4 regions of the Paenibacillus sp. FSL K6-1217 genome follow, and region 2 is predicted to be linked to each of the others. Evidence: predicted binding sites of a transcription regulator. Region 2 holds the regulator's gene; each other region holds the start of a gene.
What was found. Region 2 encodes Rex, which represses fermentation and respiration genes when NADH is low (regulators of the CRP and FNR family bind a similar motif). Its sites were predicted from a motif close to TTGTGAAATATTTCACAA; they were not measured.

Region 1 (4,314 bases), 250 kb from region 2:
GAAAAGGGGAGTTACCATGCGTAAAGTTTCCAGCGTATTCGCCTGTCTCCTGGTCACGGGGACCTTGTTGTCCGCCTGCGGCGGCAATAATAACGGCAACAAGCCGGCGGCTGACGGGGGAGAAGCGACACCTGCACCAGCGGCTACCCAGGCGGCAGAAGAGTCGGCAACCCCGACACAGGCACCGGCAGATGACATCACCCAGAAAAAGGTAACGATCAAAATCCACTATCCTACGCCTGACCTGACCGAGGTGAGAGCGCAGGAGGATGACAAAATCAAGCGGTTCCAGGAAGTCTATCCGAATGTGGAGATCGTCAAGGATGACTGGCAGTATAATGTAAGCGAGATCGGGGTGAAGATGGCTGCGAACGAAGCGCCTACCTTCTTCAACACCTATGCCACCGAAGCCAAATTCCTGATCGAGAAGGGCTGGGTAGCCGACATTACCGATCTGTGGAACAACTATGAGTTCAAGGATCAGATCAATCCTGTGCTGCAGAACCAGTTCATCATTGACGGCAAGGTGTATGGGGTTACGCAGAAGGGTTACGTCACTACAACAATGATCAACAAGAAGATGCTCGATGACAAAAGTGTAGCTGTCCCTCCAATGGATTGGACCTGGGACGACATGCTGAGCACAGCCAAAGGAGTGGCCGACCCTAAGAAGGGGATCTCGGGAATTGCTCCAATGGGTAAGGGCAACGAAGCCGGCTGGAACTGGACCAACTTCCTGTTTGAAGCAGGCGGTGAAATCCAGAAGATTGAAGGCGGCAAGGTAGTGGCAACCTTCAATTCTGAGGCCGGTGTCAAAGCGCTGGATTTCTACAAGAAGCTGAGATGGGAAGCCAAAGCGGTTCCCCAGGATTGGGCGCTTGGCTGGGGTGATGCGGTAGGCGCTTTCCAGCAGGGCCGCACAGCGATGGTTATGGCCGGGTCTGACGGTGTCATTGAACAGGCGCTTAACCAGGGCGGGTTCAAGCCTGAGGATGTGTTGACCTATCCGATGCCGGCGGCTGAGAAGGGCGGCAAGCATACCGGCGTCCTCGGCGGCGATTATCTCGTCATTAACCCGAATGCTTCAAAGGATGAGCAGGAAATGGCCTTCCGTTATATCACCTTCGACTATTTCTCAGACAAAGGCCTGGAGGCGCTCGATGCCATTCTGCAGCAGCGTAAGGCGGACGGCAAATATTTCATCCCGCCGCTGCTCGATTACTATGCTGCGGATTCAGAGTTCGGCAAGAAGACCAAATCGGTATATGACAAGTACTCCGACATTGTCTATCAATATAATACCGACATTATGGCGCTGCTGGACGGCAAGCCTGAAGCCCAGTACAACACACAAGACTATTATGCAACGATGTCCAATGTGATCCAGGAGTTGTTCGCCAAGGAAGGTACAGACTCCAAGGTACAGCTTGATGCAGCGGCCGCAACGGTCCAGCAGAAATTCTTCGATACGATTAAGGTGGAGTAGCTTGGGATGTCTCTTCCTAGACTTGGGGGAAGAGATGAATAAGGGGGACAGCAGAGATGCTGTCTCCTTTTTTTGAAATATAAGAATGTATAGGTTTCACGCTACACATTATCCTTCTATTTCTCGCCGAAACGGTACCGTCCTTTAAAAGGACTCCAAAGCCGTTTCCACTAGAAAGCTGGGATTTATATTTATATTCACCGTCAGAGTGAGGCTAAAGAAGAGCAATGAATGAACCGAAGTGACGCCTTGGCATTCATGAGCTGAATTCCCTGAGGGCAACGCAGGCAATGCAAGTTAAAGGGGGCCATCAACAATGTAGCTTCCGTATTGCGTTCGCAGAATAGACAAATATCAATTAAATATTACATATAATATGGAAAATGTACCGGTATATGATCGAATGAAAGCGCTTTGAAAACAACTCAAAAAAAACTTTAAACTTTGTGAAAGATTTCACTATACAAGGTGAAAAGGATGTGCTAAGATAAATGTATAGAAAGAAACAACCTAAAAATTGACAGGAGGACGAGGGAGATGGCAGTTAAAAACGAAGTCGCCGCCCAAGTGAAACAAACCACCGCTGAAGAGTATATTCAGGTTTTGGTGGATAAAGCAAAGAAAGCCCACGAAGCGTTCATGGGCCTGGATCAAGAGCAGACAGACACAATCGTTCATGCAATGGCGCTGGCCGGACTCGACAAGCATATGTACCTGGCAAAACTAGCTGTTGAAGAAACAGGACGCGGAGTATACGAAGACAAAATCACGAAGAACATCTTCTCCACTGAATATATATGGCACGGAATTAAGTACGACAAGACTGTAGGCGTTATTGAGGATAACGCTTATGACAGCTTCCAGAAGATCGCCGAACCTGTCGGAATCATTATGGGTATCACACCGGTAACCAATCCAACATCCACCACGATGTTCAAGGCTTTGATTTCCGCTAAGACACGTAACCCTATTATATTCGGTTTCCACCCTTCAGCGCAAGAGTGCAGCGCGGCAGCAGCCAAAATTCTGCATGATGCGGGCGTAGCAGCCGGCGCACCTGAGAACTTCATCCAATGGATTGAGCTTCCTACGATGGACAAAACAAACGCGCTGATGAACAATCCGGACGTTGCACTGATTCTGGCAACCGGCGGATCGGCAATGGTCAAAGCAGCTTACAGCTGCGGTAAACCGGCACTCGGCGTAGGTCCTGGTAACGTGCCTGCCTTCATTGAAAAGAGTGCTGACATTGATCAGGCTGTAACTGACCTGATTCTGTCGAAGACATTCGATAACGGTATGATCTGTGCTTCCGAACAGGCAGTCATCATTGAAGAAGCCATCTTCGACCAAGTGAAGAAGAAAATGATTGCGAACGGCTGTTACTTTGTAAACAAAGAAGAAGCTGCCAAGCTGACAAGCGGCGCGATGAACGTAGAGAAATGTGCGGTTAACCCGGCTATCGTTGGCCAATCCGCTGTGAAGATCGCTGAAATGTGCGGCATTCAGGTTCCTGCCGGAACGAAGATCCTGGTTGCTGAGCTTGAAGGTGTAGGTACTAAATATCCATTGTCCGCTGAGAAGCTGAGCCCGGTTCTGGCTTGCTACAAAGTGAAGAATGCTGATCAGGGTATCGAACGCGCAGCTCAAATCGTTGAGTTTGGCGGCATGGGCCACAGCTCGGCTATCCATTCGAACAACGAAGAAGTAATCATGAAGTTCTCCAACCGTCTGCAGACTGGACGTATTCTCGTCAACTCGCCATCCACACACGGCGCAATCGGCGATATTTACAACACCAATATCCCTTCATTGACACTGGGCTGCGGATCTTACGGACGCAACTCGGTATCGCAGAACGTGACTGCAATCAATCTGATCAACGTGAAAAGGGTGAACCGTCGTACCGTGAATATGCAATGGTTTAAAGTACCTGACAAGATTTACTTCGAAAAGGGAGCCACTCAGTATCTGGCCAAAATGCCTGACATCACACGCGTAGCAATCATTACTGACCCTATGATGGTGAAGCTGGGTTATGTTGAAAGAGTGGAGCACTACCTGCGCCAACGCCAGACGCCTGTAGCCATCGAAGTGTTCTCGGAAGTTGAACCAGACCCATCGACCACTACTGTAGAAAAAGGCGCGGCTATGATGAACAGATTCCAGCCGGACTGCATCATTGCACTCGGCGGCGGTTCCCCAATGGATGCTGCCAAGGGAATGTGGCTGTTCTACGAACATCCGGATGCAGACTTCAACGGTCTGAAGCAGAAGTTCATGGATATCCGCAAACGGGTATACAAATTCCCTAAGCTCGGCAACAAAGCAAAATTCGTTGCGATTCCAACCACTTCGGGTACCGGTTCTGAAGTTACATCGTTCGCAGTTATCACAGACAAGACCACAGGTAATAATACGAAGTATCCTCTGGCTGATTATGAGCTGACTCCAGATGTAGCCATTATCGATCCTGAGTTTGTATACAGCTTGCCAAAAACTGCAGTTGCCGATACAGGTATGGATGTATTGACCCATGCTATCGAAGCTTATGTATCTGTAATGGCCAGTGACTATACCGATGGTCTGGCAATCAAAGCGATTCAGCTGGTATTCCAGTGGCTGGAGAAATCCGCACTGCAAGGCGATAAGCTGGCCCGTGAGAAAATGCACAACGCTTCTACACTTGCCGGTATGGCATTTGCCAATGCATTCCTGGGTATCAACCACAGCTTGGCGCACAAATGGGGCGGACAGTATCACACCGCACACGGCCGCACCAATGCGATCCTGATGCCGCATGTTATCCGTTACAATGCCAAGAAACC
Region 2 (4,314 bases):
ATCATCTGGAGGATATTGCCGGCAAGCATCTTGGCATGCAGATGAAATATTTCACATTCGCTCATACGCTCACCCGTCTCTACAAGGACAGCCGGAGCGGGCAGCTGCCTGCCCTCCGCCAGAGTCTGCAGTCTTCGGGCAGTGAGCAGGCTTCCGAATGGAGCGGCGTGATCGACCGGATCTATCCCGATTTGCTGACCGTGAAGGAATCCTGGGATGCGCTCAGCGACAGGCTCTTCAGTCTGCTGCCTGAGCGCAGCGATGCCGGGGCCGGTGAAGCCGGCCAGCTGGTGGCCCGCCTGCAGCCGGGCAAGAAGCCGAAGGACTGGGAGGAGCTGGCTGCTCTTGAGAATACGCTGAACCTCAGTCTGAGCGATATCATCCGCAAGGGGGACAGGATGCTCAGCGAGATGCGTGATACGGACAGCCAATCCTCGTCGGACAGTCTGGTGACCGACATAGGCGGGTTGTTCAAGGATCTGGCATCCATTAGAGAGCAGATCCGCTTCTTCATGAGCCTGAATGATGAGAATATCGTGTACTGGCTGGAGGGAAGCGGCAATTATAAGGGCAAATCGCTCCAGATGTATGCCGTTCCTGTAGATGTCAGCACCCAGCTCAGGGAGCTGTTCTTCGACAAGAAGAAGAGTATTATCCTGACCTCGGCCACCTTATCGGTGGATAAATCCTTCCAGTTCATGATTGATAACCTGGGGCTAGGTGAGGCTGCGGAGCAGGGGCGTCTGATGACTGCTCTGCTTCCGTCGCCGTTCAAGTACCGTGAGCAGGCGCTGCTGGTCATTCCCCGTGATTTCCCGAGCGTCAAGGGAAGTATAGGGGATGCCCGGTTTGTAGATACGCTGGTGCAATCCCTTGCCGAGACGGCTGTAACAACACGGGGGCGGATGCTGGTGCTGTTCACCTCCTACAAAATGCTGCGCCAGGTCTATGAGCCGCTGAAGGAGGCGCTTGCTTCTCAGGATATCGCAGTGCTGGGTCAAGGTGTGGAGGGAGGCAGCCGGAGCAAGCTGATCCGCCGCTTCCAGGACAGCCCGGCCTCCGTCCTGCTCGGGACCAGCAGCTTCTGGGAAGGGGTCGATATTCCCGGAGAAGCATTGACCTGCCTGGCCATTGTCAGACTCCCGTTCCAGCCGCCGAATCATCCGCTGGCAGAGGCGAAGTCGGAGCTGCTTCAGGCTCAGAAGAAGAACCCGTTCATGAAGCTGTCCGTGCCCCAGGCCGTTATCCGCTTCAAGCAGGGCTTCGGGCGGCTCGTCCGCACGGCACAGGACCGGGGCATCGTGATTGTTTTTGATACCAGGGTGATTGAATCGTACTACGGGAAGTACTTCCTGTATTCGCTGCCCGGTCCCAAGATGGAGCATATGCTCACCGAGCAGATGGTCCCGAGAATTGCCGAATGGCTGGAAGACGGCGGGGTTTCCTAATTGGGGCGCTATTGCTATTATTAATAAGTCAAGGTTCACCTGAAGATCCGTTTTCCGCTGTCCTGCCATTCCGGCAGGCTGCGGGGCACGGTTGCTATAATCGGATAAGGTTACGAAGCGAGTTGTGCGAAGTTCATCACAGCAGGATATGCTATCAAAACTTTTAAGGAGGAGAATACATGAAATCGGATAAAATATCGGAGGCCGTCGTCCGCAGGCTCCCAGTGTACCTGCGTTTCCTGAACGATCTCCAAAAACGTGAAATCTCCACAGTCTCTTCCCAGGAGCTGGGCCAGAAGCTGGATCTGAACCCCGCCCAGATCCGCAAGGATCTCGCTTATTTCGGTGATTTCGGCAGAAAGGGCATCGGCTACGATGTATCTTATCTGATCGAGAAGATCCGCCATATCCTGAAGCTTGACCAGCAAATTAATGTGGCCCTGGTCGGAGCCGGTAATCTCGGCCATGCTTTGTCCAACTACAATGCTTACCTGAAGGATACGATGAAAATCACGGCCGTCTTCGATGCCTACCCGCCGAAGGTGGGCCAGCAGATCAACTCGCTGGTGGTGCAGCCGATGGAGGAGCTAAGCGCTACGATCCGCTCTCAGGGCATCCGGATCGGGATTATCACCGTGCCGGACAGCGAAGCCCAGAATGTGGCCGATATTCTTGTAGACTCCGGCATCGAGGCGATTCTGAACTTCGCACCGGTTATTCTCAAGACGCCTGCCAATATCCGGATTCATGCCGCAGATTTCACTACAGATCTGCAGAGCCTGGCCTATTATTTGCATGATGGAAAGGAAGAGGCTGAAGATGAGCAGTAAGACCACGATAATCAAGAACGGATACTTTCTGGTTCCGGGCAGCGACAAGCCGGTTCTGAGCGGGTATATGACCCTCGAGAATGATCTGATTACTTACATAGGCGAAGCTGAGCCGGCAGTGGAAGAAGGCGCTCTGGTCGTAGACGGCAGCCGTCTGCTGTTCATGCCGGGTCTGGTCAATACCCATGGGCATACGGCGATGTCACTGCTGCGCGGATACGGGGACGATATGGTGCTTCAGTCCTGGCTGCAGGAGAAGATGTGGCCGATGGAAGAGAAATTCACTGGTGATGATGTATATTGGGGAACCTCCTTGTCCGTGCTGGAGATGCTCAAGGGCGGCACAACTACCTTCCTCGATATGTATGATCATATGGACCGGGTAGCGGAAGTGACCGAGCAGTCCGGCATTCGTGCTGTGCTGATGCGCGGCGTGATCGGGCTGTGCCCGGAAGAGATCCAGCAGTCCAAACTTGCGGAAGCGATTGCTTTTGCCCGTAACTGGCATGGCAAGGCTGACGGCAGAATCACGACCATGCTCTCTCCTCATGCTCCCTACACCTGTCCTCCAGAGTTTTTCATGAAGTTTGTGCAGGCTGCCCATGATCTGGACCTGCCGATGCACACCCATATGTCCGAGACGCGCCATGAAGTGGAGCAGAACGTGGCCGACTACGGCCTGCGTCCCGTTGCGCATCTGGAGAAGCTCGGAATGTTTACCCGTCCGTCCCTCGTGGCCCACGGGGTGCATCTGAACGATGAGGAGATCGGAATTCTGGCCCGCCATAACGTTGGCGTGTCACATAACCCCGGCAGCAACCTGAAGCTGGCCAGCGGGGTTGCGCGGGTTCCTGAGCTGCTGAGAGCCGGGGTGAAAGTGTCCCTCGGTACAGACAGCGCGGCAAGCAACAACAATCTGGATATGTTTGAAGAGATGAGGCTGGCGGCTTTGATCCACAAGGGCGTAAGCGGCGATCCTACAGCGGTACCGGCTCCTGAGGCGCTTCTGATGGCGACGGAGTACGGGGCGCAGTCTATTTTCCTGAGCGGGGTAGGCCGGCTTGCAGCAGGGATGAAGGCCGACTTCATCGCACTGGATATTGACCAGCCGCATCTGCTGCCGCACACCGATCTGCTCTCCCACGCCGTATATTCGGCAAGTGCCAAGGATGTGGAGCATGTATGGGTTAACGGTAGGCAGGTTGTGAAGCATGGACAATGCCTGACCCTTGATGAAGAAGCCATCCGCCGCAAAGCACAGGAGACGTTCGAGAGCCTGCTGAAGCGGTAATTTAGGAGAACGGGAAAGGAAGCAACGCGGTGAAGAAGAAGAGGAGAAAATGGATATGGCTGGGAATTATCCTGGTGCTGCTCCTTCTGTTCGGACTTAGCCAGTTCTATGCCTACATTATGAAGGACCAGTGGAACGAGCGGAATGAAGCCAAGGAGCTGGCCCGGGCGCGTACCGGATTAACAGAGGTCACCAAGGCCCAGAAATCCGTCTGGGATGAGAATGAGATCTACTGGGTGCTGACCGGCAAGAATGAGGCAGGGACCGAGATGATGGTGTGGGTCCGTTTCACCGTGGAGGGCAAGCCTGCCGGAGGCGACAACGGCCTGTATGCCGAAGAGCTGAGTAAAGGAACCTCGGAAGAGAAGATGCGCGGGATCATTGCCGCCCAGCTGCCGGACATTACGATTGAACGGCTGCTGCCCGGTGTATACAACGGAGAATATGCCTGGCAGTTATTTTACAAAAAAGACGGGCGTTACTATTACAACTTCTACCGCTTCACAGACGGCAGCGCCATCGGTGAAGGGTACAGTCTGCCGAACCGTTAAGCTAAGCGCTCAGCGGCAGAATAATTTGCGGGAGAACAGAAATATCTGTTCTTCCGTTTTTTTATATATAAGGGCTGGAGATATTGATATACCAATTGCTACACTCAGTGTGTTCCTTATTGGCTAGCGCCAATCTGTATGTACGCTCGATCAAGGAGCTAACTTTGCACCAACGATTGGCCGATAAAAAAAGA
Region 3 (4,314 bases), 270 kb from region 2:
CAGCATTGAAGAAGCGGTACGGTCCAGCTGACGCTCCATCAGATCCTCCAGCAGATGAACAACGGTGACATCCATACCCAGATTGACCAGGCCCTTCGCTGCTTCCAGACCCAGCAGTCCTCCGCCGATAACAGCCGCCGTACGGTACTGCTTCGCCGCTTCCAGCATCGCATCACAGTCCGCGATATCGCGGAAGCCGACTACCCCATCCTTAGTGCTGCCGGGTACGGGTAGAATGAAAGAGTTCGAGCCTGTTGCAATAATAGCTTTATCGTAAGGAACCGCCAGTCCGTTATCGGTCAATATTAGTTTATTTTGTTCATCGATCCGGATAACTGTCGTGCCGGTATGCAGTGTAATATGATTATCTTCATACCACCCGAGATCATTGAGAATGATGTCTTCAATTGTTTTGCTGCCTTCAAGTACATAGGACAACATAATCCGGTTATAGTTGGGATGCGGCTCACTGCCGAAGACAGTAATATCATAAGCGCCGCCCAGCTTCAGAATCTGCTCAATAGTGCCTACTCCCGCCATGCCATTCCCAATCAGCACTAACTTTTCTCTTTCCGCTGCCACTGGTAGACCCTCCTTCAGAAACTCTAATTTCTTCAATCAACTTACCTGATAGGAAAATTATACTGCCCCCAATTCCATGGCAAGTGTGACCGCAGTCACACCTTATGTGAATTTTTTCACACAATTAGAAACAACTTCCCGCCCTTACTGAGGACAATCTATAACGTGTAGCTTAGAAATTCTTATATTTCAAAAAAACGGATAACTATGCAGTTTCGCACAGATATCCGTTCATTGGGACCACATTTCACTTATTTCACTTCATTCACTTATTTCAGTACCAGGGAGATCTCCAGCTTGTCCTGCGGACTGAGCTTCATATCCACTCCATTACCGAGCAGACCTTTATCGTTGACCTTCAGTCTCCATTCCTCGCTGCTGAGCGGGGAATATTCCATCACAGTGAGCACCGTCCGGTTATCTTCGGCAAGCTTGACCATGCCGCTGTTTTTCAGCAGTCCCTTGACAGACATATCCTGCATAAAAGGAAGCACATGCGAATGGGTCAGCCCTGGCTGCTCGCTCCCCCCGTTCACTGTGATGATGACAGGTTGAAACATCTTTCCGTTGTCGGCAGGCCCTGCCGACATCGTAATAGCTGCACCCGGTTCCACGGTCGTACTCAAATCTTGGACCTTCTTGCCGTTCACTTGAATCTCCCAGCCCATATCCTGACCGAGGGAGACCTTATTCACCTCAAGAATCTTATATCCATCCTCTGAAAAATTCACAACGCCGCTCTTCTTGAACAGCTCTATAAGTGAATTCCCAGGCATATAGGCTTCATTAAGCAGTCTGGCCGAGCTTCCGGCCATTTCGCTGTCCCCTATCTTGACCGAAAAGGCGATCCCTTGCCCCCCGTTACTGCTTCCGGCATTCCCTGATCCCCAGCTGCAGCCGCTTGCCGCGGCCAGCAAGAGAAGGCACAACATTAAGCGCATCCATTTCCCAGACATTCCACGGCACCGCCTTTATATGTATTTTCCCGGACTCTTTAAGGATAACGCATAGAGGGAGGGTTCTCAAATCATTTTTGCCGGCAGAAAAAGTAAAAAGCCCCCGAAGGGACTTGTACCTTGCAGCTGGTCCTATTGATAACGCAGGAAGAGAATGTTGTTCTCCAGATGCACATGCTCAAAGGTCATGCCTTCCAGTTCTTCAAGACGGGCATAGGTCAGGCGATAGGTCGTGCAGGCATGTGCGGGCGGTGTGTAGTCATTAGTGACTCTGCGCAGTTCACGCAGGATCTCTCCGGCCCCGTCATGCTCTGCTTCCAGACTCTTCAGCAGTCCGCGCAACTCAGCCTGTCCTTCTTCGCTCGGGTTCTGAGTGTAGGCCAGCATCTTAGGGAATTCGCTCTCTTCTTCCTGCGCCGTATGCTGGAGCAGCTCTTCACGCAGCGTATTGAACAGACGGTGCATCTCTCCCAGGTGCAGTGAATCCTCACCATGAACGCGGAACACCTTAGTAACATTTTGGCTGATTAACGGAAGCTCTTCGCGCAGGTAGCGGTGATGCTTATTCACGATATAATCCACCAGTTCCTCGGAAGAAGCTTCGTTCCAGGCTGTACCCTCCTCCAGAACCGGATGCTCCTCCTGCAGCTTGTTCAGATCCTGAACCATTGCTTCGGGGTCAAGACCTTTCTCGGCAGCGGCTTCAGCCAGCGGCTTTGCACCTCCGCAGCAGAAATCGATCCGCTGAGCCTTGAAGTAATCTGCTGCTTTAGGGAACTGCAGGACAATATCCCTTACCATTGCTTCCGGGGTGAACCCGGGATGAATTGTTGTATCGTTTAATTGATTGGACGCCATGTTGGCCCCTCCTCAGGTTAAGGTATAGGTTTGTGCTTCTTTTCACTTCTACACCTTATCACTGGCTTTAGACCAAACTTGTGATTGTACGCACTGAATATAACAAATTTTAATGAACGAGAGATTTTAATACTTATATGTTAAATATACTAGACATTTTGTTATGTATATATTACACTATGCCTGAGGTGAGGGAATGGGGAAAAATCTGAGGCTCAAAGCCTCCAGAGCAGAAAAAGACATGTCGCAGAAGCAGCTGGCTGATGCTGTGGGGGTCACCAGACAGACGATTATCGCGATTGAGAATGGTGATTACAACCCCACCTTAAGATTGTGCATTGACATTTGTGTAACGCTTGGGAAGACGCTGGATCAACTATTTTGGGAGGGAACGAAGGATGGGCAAAACGAACCTGGATGAGAGACAATTACAGAAGCGGCACAAGGCGGGGAATCAGGCATTTCTTTTGATGGCATTCTTACTGCTGGCAGACATGGGACTGCAAAATTACGGGATCAGGTGGCTTGAGTATCCGCTGAGCAATTACACGATTTTCATGCTTGGCGTGGGCTCCTATCTGGTACGGCTGATCTGGAGCGGTGCATATGTGGGACCTGGCGGAGGGCAGAGCAGAGTGAACGGGAGAAGCATTGCGGGCGCAGCTCTGGCGATGCTGGTGGCGGCCTGTGTTGTTATTGTTACCTTCATGAATCCATCCGCTCAGACAGCAGCTGACGGCAACGTAAACGGGAAGGTGATTCTGATTATTTCTGTTAGCGCAGCACTGATCATCTTAAGCACTGTGTTCTTGATCCGGCGGAGGAATAACCGGGCGGAGTAGAGCGGCTTGTGCTGCTGTGAGTCACTAGAAGTAGATATAAAGAATTTAAACAAAAAAGCAAAAGAAGCAGAGGGGAAATTTGGAACTGTAGGAGCGATAGCGTCCGCCTTTGTGTTTGGATTTCTACCGCGAGGAGCGGTACATAGCAGGAAATCCAAACACAACAGCGGCCGGAAGTCCAAATGTTCACCGCAGCGACGACTGGCTTCTAGTTCAACTCTTTTATTGAACAGTCGCCTGCATATACGTCCGCTTGCCCTGTGCATCCTTCAGATAGGGGCCGAGACCGGCGAACCGTGAATGATCCACATATACCCCTGTCATCCATCTGCCTTCGGTCAGGCCGCCATTCCACTGCAGCACCAGATCGGGGGCAGAGATCCATTCCTGGTACACTCTGATGTTCTTGTCCTTGTATTCTTTGGCTGGTTTATTCAATTCCCTCAGCGGTACGGGTGTCAGATAGGTTGGCACGAAATATACAGAGATTAGCTCCATATCCTCCTCACTCAGAAAAGCCTCCCCCCCCAGGTAAGGCTGGAGCAGCCGGGTGTTCTCATACATGGACCAGATCACAGCTTGAAGTACCATGCTCTGGCTAATTCCATTATGAAAAGTAAAACGGCGCTGTACATGGGTGCCACTCCCTTCCTGAGCCGTTACAGGCTCCAGGCAATGCCGTTCACAGCCGATGCATTTCCAGCCGGACGGGCCCTGAATCCATTTCTGAAATACGCTGCCGCTGTCATTGTCCCCTTTATATAGAGAAGAAATAATCTCATAGGGCACACCGATCCACGCATCCCACAGCGAATCCGGGAGATGGCTATGAAGCATGAACAGCACCTTGTCATAGATCAGCTGCACTTTAATCGAAGCAGTCTCCAGTTCGGCGACATCCTTTTTTCCATAGGTTATTTCCCGGGAAAACAAGGTGATGGTCATGGTCCTCGCCTCCTAAAAGTTTGGTGAGCCTTCTGCATCCTTCAATCAGCATCGTCCAAAACTCGTCTCGTTAGCATACACCTGCCGCATACCCCTGGGCTTTTCCTACTTTTGTTAACGCTTCCACACAT
Region 4 (4,314 bases), 2.7 Mb from region 2:
ATGATCGTGACCTGTATGCCTCCCGAAAGGAATGGCAGACAAAATTAAAGGCTTCTCAAGTGAGATGCCAATGGGACCCCGATAGAGATATCTATGGGAACAAATTGCCGCGAAGAGCCATTCAGTTAGGTCTCAGGGGCGATATGGTGCACCATTATATTCACAAATGGATGGTTGAAATCCATGACATAACAGATTACGTCGCCGAAACCAGAGGAGCAATGAGAGCGGGGAAGTTCAGCACGGATCTATTGCCGAAGGAGAGCCCGTATCCTGTGGAGGATGCTATTAAACGAACCTTAGGAATTATTTAGTAAGACAAGGAGAACCCATGAACATTAGAGTATTAATCGTAGAGGATGACCCGATGGTGGCGAAGTTTAACCGGCATTATCTGGAGCAGGTTGCGGGCTTTGAGTATGCGGGCTGGGCGGCTACAGGGGATGAGGCGATGACTATGCTGGAGAAGGAGCAGGTAGATCTGGTGCTGCTGGATATTTATATGCCGCGTGTCAGCGGGCTGCAGCTGCTCTCTGCTCTGCGGGAGCAAGGGAGCAAGGTAGATATCATTGTGATCTCCGCTGCCAGTGACAATGCCAGCATCCGCAAGGCGCTGCAGAACGGGGCCGTGGATTATTTGATCAAGCCGTTCGAATTCGCCCGGTTTCAGGCGGCCTTGTCGGCGTATCGTGAAGATTATAAGCTGATGCACAAGGAGCATCTCAGCCAGGAGCAGCTGGATAAGCTGCTGCGGCATTCGCTCGGGATGGAAGAGGAGAAGTCCGCTGCCCTGCCGCTGCCTAAGGGACTTGCCGAAGGCACACTGGAGAGCATCTGGAGCACGATTAACCGGCTGGAGAGCCCGGTGTTCTCCACGGAGGATATCAGCAGCCATGCGCCCATCTCGCGGATCTCGGTCCGCAAATATCTGGCTTTTCTGACGGAGGCAGGTATTCTGGAGATGGAGCTTAGCTACGGTGCGGTAGGCAGGCCGGTGTATATGTATAAGGTGAGGCCTGAAGGGCATGAACTTATCCGTAAATATCTATGAGCGTTCTCTATTAAATAAAACGGAGTCACGGTTGTCCCAAGGCTGCCCCAGGCGTTCCATGACTCCATGTAGCCGTCACAATAGCTGCGAAGGTTATTAAGCTATGCCATACATAAGCGTGCGCAGCATCACTCGAAGGCCTGCTGCAGCGCCAGCGGACTGAACTCGTTAATGATTTTGTAGGCTACCAGGTGCGGGTTGTTCATGTCATTGTCGTAGATAATCATGTGATGCTTGCCCTTCAAAATAATGTCGAACCGCTGCTTCCGGTCGGCCTGGACGATGGTAATGTAATAGCTGTACTTGTTGTCTGTGCTCACATTGCGGGCGGATTTCATCAGGCGGACACCGGAGAAATCATCGTAGATCCGCTTAATCGCTTCCGGCTCGGTGAGCACAATATCCTTCTGTTCACCGGGAACAGAAGACAGGCGGGTAATTTCCAGAGCGGCGATATCTTCCAGACGGATGGTTCGGGCAACTACTCGTTTAAATGAAGTATAGCGGCTTGCGGTGTAGCTCATCAGGGAGACACCGGCTACAGCCAGAACAGCACCGGCCAGCCAATATTTTTCGCTTTTTTCCATAGTTTCTGCTCCTCCTAGTGATACGGTTGTATAAGCTCCAATTATAAATCTATAACCACATTCAAGCAAATTCACTACCTTTATTTACTTTATCATTTCTTTAATTACTAAATATTCTAGTCGGGGCTCCTTCAGGTTATGATGATTGTGAAAATATGCACAATAACAATTGGAGGAGAACAGAATGAACAGAAAGAGATGGGGAAGCCTGCTGGGCAAGGGGTTACTGCTGGCAAGTCTGGTGGTATTGCCTGCATGTAACAGCACCAAAGGGGAGTCAACGGACATCGTAATTATCGGCGGCGGCGGCGCGGGAATGACTGCTGCGATTGAAGCGCATAATCAGGGAGCCAAGGTGATACTGATCGAAAAAATGCCGATGCTTGGAGGCAACACCGTCCGTGCGGAAGGCGGACTGAATGCGGCAGGAACGCCGTATCAGGCAGCGGCTGGCATCAAAGACAGTCCGGAGCTGCATTTCGAGGATACGATGAAGGGCGGCAAGAACCTTAACAACCCGGAGCTGGTCAGAACGCTTACGAACGGTGCAGCGGCTTCGGTGGAGTGGCTGAAGGAGAATGGAGCCGAGCTGTCTGAAGTGGGACGCGCAGGCGGGGCAAGCGTGAACCGGATTCACCGTCCGAAAGGCGGCGAGGCGGCCGGGAATTTCATCGTCGTTGCGCTGAAGAAGAAGCTGCAGGATGAGAAGATTGACGTAAGAATGCAGACGACAGCTAAAGAGATCGTCAAGAATAAGGACGGCGTGGTTACCGGAGTGAAGGTGACGGATAAGGATGGTAAGGAGTACACGATCAGTGCCAATTCCGTTATCCTGGCGGCCGGCGGTTTTGGAGCCAATATGGATATGATCAAGGGGTACCAGCCGAAGCTGGAAGGGTTCTCCACTACTAACCACCCTGGCGCAACCGGCGATGGTACGACGATGGCAGAGAAGATCGGTGCCAAGCTGGTAGACATGAAGGAGATTCAGATTCACCCGACCACCATTCCGAATCAAGGTGTGCTGATCACGGAAGGAGTACGCGGAGACGGTGCGATTCTGGTCAATAGCGAAGGCAAGCGGTTCACGAATGAGCTGCTGACCCGCGATGTCGTGTCCCAGAATATTCTGGCCCAGTCCGGCAAAGTAGCTTACCTGATCTTCAATGATGAGCTGCGTGCGAACCTGAAGGCAACCGAGGTTTATTTTGGAATGGATCTGGTCAAAGAAGCGGCAACTCCTGAAGAATTGGCGGCACAGATCGGTGTAGACGGCAAAGCACTGGCGGATACACTGACTACGTATAATGGCTTCGTTGCTTCCGGTAAGGATACAGAGTTTGAACGGCCGGATCTTGAGCTGTCTTTTGACAAGGGTAAATATTATGCAATTCAGGTAACACCCGGAATCCACCATACCATGGGCGGAGTAGCGATTAACACTCAGGCACAGGTGCTGGATACCAAGGATCAGGTCATTGCCGGACTGTATGCTGCGGGCGAAGTAACCGGCGGGGTTCACGGCGCGAACCGTCTGGGCGGGAATGCACTGGCAGACATCACTACGTTCGGGCGGATTGCAGCAGATGAAGCTGTGAAGGCACTTAAGAAATAGGAACTTTCAGAAGGAGGAATTACTCATGCGTAAGTGGACAAAAACCTTGCTGTTCTCTGCCCTCGCGGCTGCAACAGTATTAACGGCGGGTTGCTCTTCCTCTTCCGGCAAGTATGTGGACGGGACATATGATGGTACGGGCAAAGGGGTCAAGAGTGATATTAAAGTGGCGGTAGAAATCAAGGATGAGAAGATCGGCGCCATTACCGTAGAGGAGCACAAGGAGACGCAGGCGATGATCGATGCGGCTGTGGAGAATACCATTCCTGAAATTATTGAAAAGCAAACCACAGAAGGCGTTGACGCCCTCTCCGGTGCTTCCGGCTCCAGCGGCGGGATTATTGAAGCGGTGACCCAGGCGCTGGAACAGGCCAAGAAGCAGTAAGCTATCATCCAATTGCTTATACAAGAGTTGCGACAAGTTCATTCCGGCAAGCCCAGCCCTCCTGTCTCCGGCAGAACGGCTGGGCTTGCCGCGTTGTTCTATCCCCTATCGGATCCATGGGAGCAGCTTTACAAATTCAAGTTCAACCCATATAGTTCGAATGGTATAGGAGCTTGAAGGGAGGTCTTCACGCCGGTGGCCAGGAAAAAAAGCTACAGTCTGCGCACAATGGTTGCCGTTATGGTGTCTACCGTTGTGCTGCTGGTACTGCTGATTTTATATTTTATTTTCCGCAATCAGATTATTCCGCAGACCCGGCAGGCGCTGGAGGATAAGGCGATTACGATTGCCCGCACCATCGCCCTGATTCCGCTGGTCTCTGAGGGACTCAGCGAGGGCAACAGCAAGGAAATCCAGGACTACACCTCAAGGATCGCCCGCCGCAATGATATTATGTTCGTCGTAGTGACCGATATGAAGGGGATCCGCTATTCCCATCCGGATGCCTCGCTGGTCGGGCTGCCCTTTGAGGGAGGCAAGCAGGAAGCCTCCCTGCGCGGGGAGGAGAGCATCTCCGAAGGAGCGGGACCGCTGGGCAGATCCCTGCGCGGCTTCGTTCCGGTCTATAACAACCGGGGGCATCAGGTGGGTGTGGTCATTGCCGGTCTGTCCCTGG

Region 1: a site for Rex is predicted at 1,931-1,948, ahead of adhE (bifunctional acetaldehyde-CoA/alcohol dehydrogenase). Genes of this name have one in related genera too.
Region 3: a site for Rex is predicted at 2,427-2,444, ahead of ric (iron-sulfur cluster repair di-iron protein). Genes of this name have one in related genera too.
Region 4: a site for Rex is predicted at 1,784-1,801, ahead of MHH28_RS31305 (flavocytochrome c). Genes of this name have one in related genera too.

What each region holds. Positions count from the first base shown of each region.
Region 1 is NZ_CP150271.1:2,613,991-2,618,304, reverse strand. It holds gene MHH28_RS11845 (ABC transporter substrate-binding protein) at 17-1,486, shown strand; gene adhE (bifunctional acetaldehyde-CoA/alcohol dehydrogenase) at 2,024-4,314, shown strand, end outside.
Region 2 is NZ_CP150271.1:2,365,071-2,369,384, reverse strand. It holds gene dinG (ATP-dependent DNA helicase DinG) at 1-1,448, shown strand, start outside; gene MHH28_RS10575 (redox-sensing transcriptional repressor Rex) at 1,628-2,278, shown strand; gene MHH28_RS10570 (amidohydrolase) at 2,268-3,569, shown strand; gene MHH28_RS10565 (DUF5590 domain-containing protein) at 3,599-4,120, shown strand.
Region 3 is NZ_CP150271.1:2,637,931-2,642,244, forward strand. It holds gene nirB (nitrite reductase large subunit NirB) at 1-582, opposite strand, end outside; gene MHH28_RS11935 (hypothetical protein) at 852-1,499, opposite strand; gene ric (iron-sulfur cluster repair di-iron protein) at 1,671-2,396, opposite strand; gene MHH28_RS11945 (helix-turn-helix transcriptional regulator) at 2,593-2,817, shown strand; gene MHH28_RS11950 (DUF6773 family protein) at 2,795-3,238, shown strand; gene MHH28_RS11955 (hypothetical protein) at 3,461-4,183, opposite strand.
Region 4 is NZ_CP150271.1:7,143,143-7,147,456, forward strand. It holds gene MHH28_RS31290 (DUF4291 domain-containing protein) at 1-314, shown strand, start outside; gene MHH28_RS31295 (response regulator) at 332-1,051, shown strand; gene MHH28_RS31300 (hypothetical protein) at 1,180-1,638, opposite strand; gene MHH28_RS31305 (flavocytochrome c) at 1,823-3,253, shown strand; gene MHH28_RS31310 (FMN-binding protein) at 3,279-3,638, shown strand; gene dcuS (DcuS/MalK family sensor histidine kinase) at 3,834-4,314, shown strand, end outside.